2 regions of the Lysinibacillus sp. OL1 genome follow, and region 1 is predicted to be linked to the other one. Evidence: riboswitches for the same ligand, from Rfam matches in the RefSeq annotation. Region 1 holds a riboswitch; the other holds the start of a gene.

Region 1 (3,809 bases):
ATGTTAGATACAGCTTTGATGTTTGGTTTAGTTCCAAAGCGCTTTAACTGGCAAGGTGGTAAAGTCGATTTTCATACCTACTTCAGTGTAGCAAGAGGAGACAAAACAGCCGTAGCTAGTGAAATGACAAAATGGTTTAATACAAATTATCACTACATTGTTCCAGAGTATGAGGGACAAGCCTTACAACTAACAGAAAATAAAGTGTTAGCCGACTTTTTAGAGGCGAAGGAAACTTTCGGTATCATTGCGAAGCCGACACTAATTGGTCCCTATACATTTTATAAGTTAACGAAAGGCTACAACAAATTAACACAGGTTGAGTACTTATTAGCTTTATTACCACTCTATACGCAGGTATTAAAAGAATTAGTGGATGCAGGTGCCACTTGGATTCAGCTAGAAGAGCCATCCCTCGTCTTAACACTTGATCCAGCAGAGATAAAGCTGGTGAAAGAAATGTATGACCAGTTAGCCACTGCCGTTCCTGAGGCTAAAATAATGCTACAGACTTATTTCGAAGCTTTAAGTGCCTATGAAGCATTAAGTACATTGCCTGTTCAAGGATTCGGTTTGGACTTTGTTCATGGCTATAAAGGAAATATGGCGTCACTTCGTCAATTTGGTTTCCCGCAGGATAAAGTATTAGGAATAGGGGTTGTGAATGGCCGTGATATTTGGCGTTCAAACCTGGCGGAGGTCAATGCGACAATTCAAGCCATTGAACAGCTAAGTCATGCTGCTGAACTATGGATTCAACCATCAAGTAACCTACAGCACGTTCCAATCACAACCTCTCTTGAAAATGAACTTGACCCTGTTTTAAAGCAGTCTCTGGCCTTCGCAGATGAGAAAATCATAGAAATCACGGGGCTGACTAAATATAGACGAGATAAAGATGGTTCCTTACAACATAATTTTTCAGAAAGTATGAAGGCGATTGAGGCTCTAAAAAAACATCCAATCCGCCAAAATAAGTTAATTCATCAAGCCGTTCAAACTGTGACAAAGCAAGATTTTGAACGACACAGTAATTTTACGAAGCGACAAACGATCCAACAACAAGCCTTAGGATTACCGCTGTTTCCAACAACTACAATCGGTAGCTTCCCGCAATCAGATGAAGTGAAAAGAAATCGTAATGCGTGGCGAAAGAAACAATTATCGAATGAAGCCTATGAAACATTTTTAGAAGACGAAACAAAGCGCTGGATCTCCATACAAGAGGAATTAGATATCGATGTACTTGTTCATGGTGAATTTGAGCGTACAGATATGGTCGAATATTTCGGTGAAAAGCTGACTGGCTTTGCCTTTACAGAGAAAGCGTGGGTTGTTTCATATGGATCACGCTGTGTGAAGCCTCCGATCATTTATGGAGATGTTGCATGGGCTTCACCAATTACCGTAAAAGAATCCGCCTATGCCCAAAGCCTAACGAAGCGATTTGTAAAAGGCATGCTGACAGGGCCAGTAACAATATTAAATTGGTCCTTTGTGCGAGATGATTTGTCCCGTAAAGATGTCGCTTATCAAATTGCATTAGCACTCCGTAAAGAGGTGGAAGCACTAGAAAACGCAGGTATATCAATTATTCAAGTGGACGAGCCAGCGTTAAGAGAAGGTTTACCGCTTAGAAAGGAGGAATGGGGGGCTTACTTAGAGTGGGCTGTCAATTCCTTTAAGCTTGCGACATCTAGTGTCAAAGATGAAACACAAATCCATACACATATGTGTTACTGTGAGTTTAATGATTTCATCGAACCAATTAGCGCACTAGATGCAGATGTGATTTCCATAGAAACATCACGAAGTCATGGGGAACTTATTACCTCACTACAAGTACAGCCCTATAAAAAAGGAATTGGCTTAGGCGTCTATGATATTCATAGCCCTCGTGTACCAAGCGAGGATGAAATGCTCGCTATTATGAAAGATAGTCTACAGGTGCTGGACCGTTATCAATTCTGGGTGAATCCAGATTGTGGCTTAAAAACGAGAAAAGAAGATGAAACCGTTGCAGCTTTAGCGAATATGGTTGCTGCTACTAAAACGTTGCGTCAAGCTGTACAACAATCTACATCAAGCTAACGAAATGATTTTTAATCTACTACATCTACTCTCCAATAACGAAGACTAGGGTAAATCCCTAGTCTTTTTATGTTACGTCGATATATATATTATCTTCAGAAAGTAAAATTGACGTGAACAGGCGAGCATGTTATGTTTATTACTAATTTCATAGCAATCATTACAAGTTTGAGTGAAATCGTCTTTCATTCAATTAAAAGGAAAATGGGTGAAAATCCCATGCTGTCCCGCAGCTGTAAATGAGGAGTTTTGTTTCAAATACCACTGAGTGAGTACTTGGGAAGGTGAAACAAAATGATGATTCATGAGCCAGAATGCCTGCTTGTAAGAAGATTCATTGATGATCTACGAAAGATAGGGAGATGGATGGAGACTTGCTCATCGTGGGTTTTTCTGTCCTTATTCTTTTTTAGAATAAGGTTTTTTTATGCCTTCTCTTCTTCAACAAGTAGATGTATTTGTACTACGAATAGAGATAGGAGACAGAAAATGAGATTGACAAAGTATTTACTTCCTTTCCTGCTTGTCCTGACGTTCAGTTTACTTGCTGGCTGTACAGGCACGAATGAAGAAAAGGAAAAGACCTCAGCAAACCAAACAGATGAAAAAATAATAACGATTGGCTGGCCATTAGATGTCGGTCCATTGAATCCTCATACATATTTACCGAATCAAATGACTGCCCAAGCAATGGTTTATGAATCCTTGGTGGAATACAATGATGATGGTACTGTTACGCCTAAGCTCGCCGAAAGCTGGGACATCTCTGAGGATAAAACTTCGTATACTTTCCATCTAAGAAAAGACGTGAAATATTCAGACGGCACTGTATTTAATGCAGATAATGTCATTCGTAACTTTGACGCCGTTTTAGCGAATCGAGACATGCATTCTTGGATGGGCATGGTTAACCACATGAAAGAGGTTGTAAAAGTAGATGATTTTACAATTCGTCTGCAATTGGATGAGCCTTATTATCCAGTCTTAAACGAACTTGCCTTCGTCAGACCTTTCCGTTTTTTAGGGGATAACGGATTCCCAAAGGATGATATGACGCAAGATTCTATCAAAGCACCGATTGGAACAGGCCCTTGGGTATTAACTGAATACAAAAAGGACGAATATGCATTATTTAGTCGCAATGAAAACTATTGGGGAGAAAAACCACTAGTTGAACAAATAAAAGTAAAAATTATTCCTGACTCAGAATCTATTTCATTAGCATTTGAAAACGAAGAATTAGATTTAATTTATGGGCGTGGCATTATTAGTTTAGATAACTATACGTATTTAAAAGACAGTGGCAAATACAAAACTGCTACCTCTGAGCCTTTATCTACGAAAGCACTGCTATTCAATACACAATCTGGTCCATTATCTGAGCTAAAGGTACGTCAAGCCATTCAATATGCTATTAATAAGGAACAAATGGTCGACAGTATTACACATGGTACGGAAAAAGTAGCGAACACATTGTTCTGGGATGCGATTCCTTATGCCAATATAGATTTAGCACCTATTGTATACAATCCAGAAAAAGCCCAACAATTGCTAGATGAGGCAGGGTGGTTATTACCTAAGGGTGAAAAAATTCGTTCAAAAAACGGACAGCTGTTGTCTTTAGATTTGATTTACATTGCATCCGATGCAATTCAAAAACCAATGGCAGAATTAATGCAAGGTGAACTCGCAAAAATTGGCGTTCAGTTGAATTTAGA
Region 2 (3,809 bases), 180 kb from region 1:
AGCGTGACCATCATGGGCTACTGACAGGCTTCCCTGTAACAGATATTCATTTTACACTTCTAACAGGTCGCGGGCACAATGAACATACATCGGGGGGAGATTTCCGTGAAGCCAGTTTCCGTGCCCTGCGTCAGGGGCTGGAGCAGGCACAAAATGTCCTACTTGAACCCTATTATCGCTTTAAAATGAAAGCTTCAAATGACTTTATCGGTCGTATGATGACTGATATTCAGCAAGCAGCTGGCACGTTCGATGACCCGATTTTATCCGAAACGGATGTTATCCTAACAGGTCGTGCACCTGTTGCCACTTTAATGAGCTACAGTACAACCTTTGCCGCCTATACAAATGGGAAAGGTGCACTCACACTCCAATTTGATGGCTATGATGTGTGCCATAATACAGAGGATGTGATTGCACAGATTGGCTACGATAAAAATGCCGACCCTGAGTATAGTTCCTCTAGTATCTTTTGTGCTAAGGGCAAAGGATATTCGGTTCCATGGCAAGAAGCACAGGCAGCCATGCATTGCCTGTAGGATGGGATGAGCCTGCTCGCTTCGGGTATTTCCTCGGCTTCCACGGGTATCCATCGCTCTAGCGCGGGTATTTCTTGCTTGGGCATCAATATATCTCTACCCTACAATAAGATATTACAAGCCCTCCAAAAAATGGAGGGCTTGTTTTTATAGTGCACCGACAGCTTTCTTTGTTGGATTGTCCAACAAATATGCGGGTTCAACTATTACATAGTCATGCTTGTTCGTAAAATCAATGAGTACCTTACCAGGTTGACTTTTTAATAGTTGTAGATGATCAATTAATTGCAGTAAAAGCTCGTGACCGTTGCCACGTGGATGCCAGTTGAAATGATAATCATTTAACGCTTGCACCGCTTCAATAAATTGGGCATATTCCTGCTGCACAAATGCAATGAGTTTGTCATGATGAGATGCTAAATCATATAAATATGTTTCGTAAAAGCGCATGACAATCGAGCATAATAAGTCATTGACACGAGCGGCACTTAAAACAGGCTTGGGCTCCAATGATAGACGGTCGAGGTTGGGCTTTGCGCGTGTAGAATCAATGCGCGTAATTAAGTGATACGCTTCTCCTTTGACCTCATAGACAATCGGATTGGTCGGCATGTACATCATAAAACTATTCGTCTTTGTTTTTAGTTCATCTGCTATGGCTGCTTTCGCTAAAAGATGACCGTCCACATCCCCATTTTGTATCCAAATAATTTCTTTATTATATAAGATTTGCTCAAAGAAGCGATCATTGCGAATCAGCTTCGTTGCTAATAATTGATCGATCAGAGACTCGACCACCATTCTTGTTTTCGCTTTCTTGGCAACTTCTGTGCGTGGTTGCTTACAAATGTTCAGATCTTCATAAGGCGTTTCCAACGTTGTCGTTACATGAATATTTGTCATACGTGCATCCCCTTTGCGTACATATTTTCAAAACAAAAAGGACTCCCTACTTTTGAGGAAATCCTTCATTTTATCTTCTTTCATCACACAATGCCAAACAAACCCTAAGTATGTGTGAACGAGTTCGATTATGAACCCTTTCATTTACTATGGGCGTTTGACGTACTGTGACGAACAGAGCATTCTGTTTTGTCAACATGCCACCTCCTATTCCTCGTAGGTTTATGGTGTGTACTCGTAACAGGCAGGTATCCTGACTCATGGTCATCGCCACTTTTCCCCTTCCCATCATTTGACAGTGGTTGCTGAAAAGTCGCTCACATTTACAGTTGCGGGACAGTGTCGGATTCACACCGACTTCCCTTTTAAGCAAATTGCACGCAATTTACACCTATTACTACACGCTATTCAGTTGTCATAGGAATCGAGTGTACTCCACATTCCTATTAGATTACTAAAATCAATTGTAAAGTAGTGTTTTTCTAAAGTCAAATATCATAATATTTTCCAAACTACTAATAAAGTTATAGCGGGATATAAAAAAGGTGAACTGCGTATTTTTTATCTTTCATTGACTTTATAATGAAAGATAGTGTACTTCTAATAGTGGAAGGATGAAAAATATGAAAACAAGTCAACAATTAGTAACGAGTAATTTAGAGGAAAAAATGAAACTATTTACTCGAGCCGTTTCTGGACAAATTATAGAGGAAGCTCATTTTGTCATAGCCAATACAAATATTCCAACTGATACATTTAATTTGTTAGTAGCGAAATCGCCTATAATTCATAAGGAAAATCATCTTAAACAAAGGATTAATCATTTCATTGTGAATAAGCTCCCCTTCAGCACGTGGGTGGATGTCAACTATCTAAGCGATGATTGGCTACAGCTGATAAAAGACTGCAATTTACAGGAAGCTGAGCGAAATATGATGATGAAGCTTGACCATACACTTCACACAGGTCCACGAATTTCCAATTATCTTACCATCACAGAAGTAAGTAACAAGGAAGAGCTTCTACAATATAAGGAAGTTTTTCTAAGTTTATTTGGAGAAACAGCAGAAAGAGATGCATTAGAAATTTACTTTCATCAATTCTCACAGGAAAAACTAGCATCAAATGCTCGCATGTTTATTGGTTGTATAAATGAAGTACCTATCGCTACGGGATTATTAATCGACAGTAAACATAGCTATGGGATTTATGATGTGATGACAAAAGATGCGTATAGGGGCAAGGGTTATGGCAGTGAGATGTTTCAATTCCTACTCAGTCAAACAATCGATAAGCAAAAGCCCGTAGTCTTACAGGCATCAGAGGATGGAAAAAATATTTATAAACGCTTCGGGTTTAAAGAAGTCGGAGAAATGATTGTATTTGAATAAAACTTCGCCAAGGCGCTCTTATTTACACTTGACAGTATTTTCGAGCTTACCGTAATCATGAAGCTGATTTAAAATCCGTTACACCGGACCCCTTCCTGGCACGACAGAAAAGCCTCGCAAATCTGCGGGCTTTTGGTTGTGCACATGTACTATTAGCACCTTCATTACGTCCCCAAAACATACTGTGCTAAGACGCTTTGCACCTTATAAATATTTGTCGCCTTATTGAAGTTTTTTTGAATCGGTAATGGACTGCCAGACACCCATATTTTAAGCTCTGCATCTAAATCAAATGTTCCAGCTGTTTCGACTGAAAAATGAACGATATTTTTATAGGGAATGGAATGATACTCTGTTTTCTTGCCAGTCACTCCTTGCTTATCAATGAGGATTAATCGTTTATTGGTAAAAATAAACGTGTCTCTAATAATTTTATAGGCGTTCTTGACTGTCTCGTTTGGAATTAATAAATTATGGACCTCCTCCTGTAGTTTTTCTAAATTCACCTCGCTTGCATTGCCGATCAATCCATCAAATAAGCCCACTATCTGTCCCCTTTCGCTCTCGTTTATTTAATGTATTACAAAGAAGTGAGAGCTACGACAGGAAATGGTGGTATTATTTAGCCTATAGAGGGGGTGAGTGGTTGCGAATAATGATAGCTGCCTTAGTGTCTCTACTAGCCGTTGTTTTACTAGGATGTAATGAAAAACCAGATGATAAATTAGCTAAGGTCAGCATTTCTATTGGTGCTAAATTTAACAAGGTGAACACTGATTTTTTTAAAGAATATACGGATGAAGAATCACTTACACTATTCCAACAAGCCATTGCAACAACAGTCAAAAACGAGGGTGTTGTCAATATGGCTTCGCCAGAATATGATGTACAAATAGTGGACAAGGCAGGAAACAAATATCGCTATCATCTTTGGTTAGGTGATAAAGGGCAAAACAGTAGTTTGATGCATGTCGAG

The links. Region 1 has a riboswitch for cobalamin ahead of nikA (nickel ABC transporter substrate-binding protein). Riboswitches for the same ligand answer to the same signal wherever they lie in the genome.
Region 2: linked by a shared signal. The riboswitch ahead of EW028_RS06565 (hypothetical protein) and the one ahead of nikA (nickel ABC transporter substrate-binding protein) in region 1 are both predicted to bind cobalamin.

The regions. Positions count from the first base shown of each region.
Region 1 is NZ_SJDS01000002.1:260,922-264,730, reverse strand. Features, by position in the region: gene metE (5-methyltetrahydropteroyltriglutamate--homocysteine S-methyltransferase) at 1-2,091, shown strand, start outside; cobalamin riboswitch at 2,239-2,431, shown strand; gene nikA (nickel ABC transporter substrate-binding protein) at 2,581-3,809, shown strand, end outside.
Region 2 is NZ_SJDS01000002.1:440,308-444,116, forward strand. Features, by position in the region: gene EW028_RS06560 (elongation factor G) at 1-539, shown strand, start outside; gene EW028_RS06565 (hypothetical protein) at 687-1,442, opposite strand; cobalamin riboswitch at 1,669-1,852, opposite strand; gene EW028_RS06570 (GNAT family N-acetyltransferase) at 2,066-2,833, shown strand; gene EW028_RS06575 (PH domain-containing protein) at 2,998-3,378, opposite strand; gene EW028_RS06580 (YhfM domain-containing protein) at 3,489-3,809, shown strand, end outside.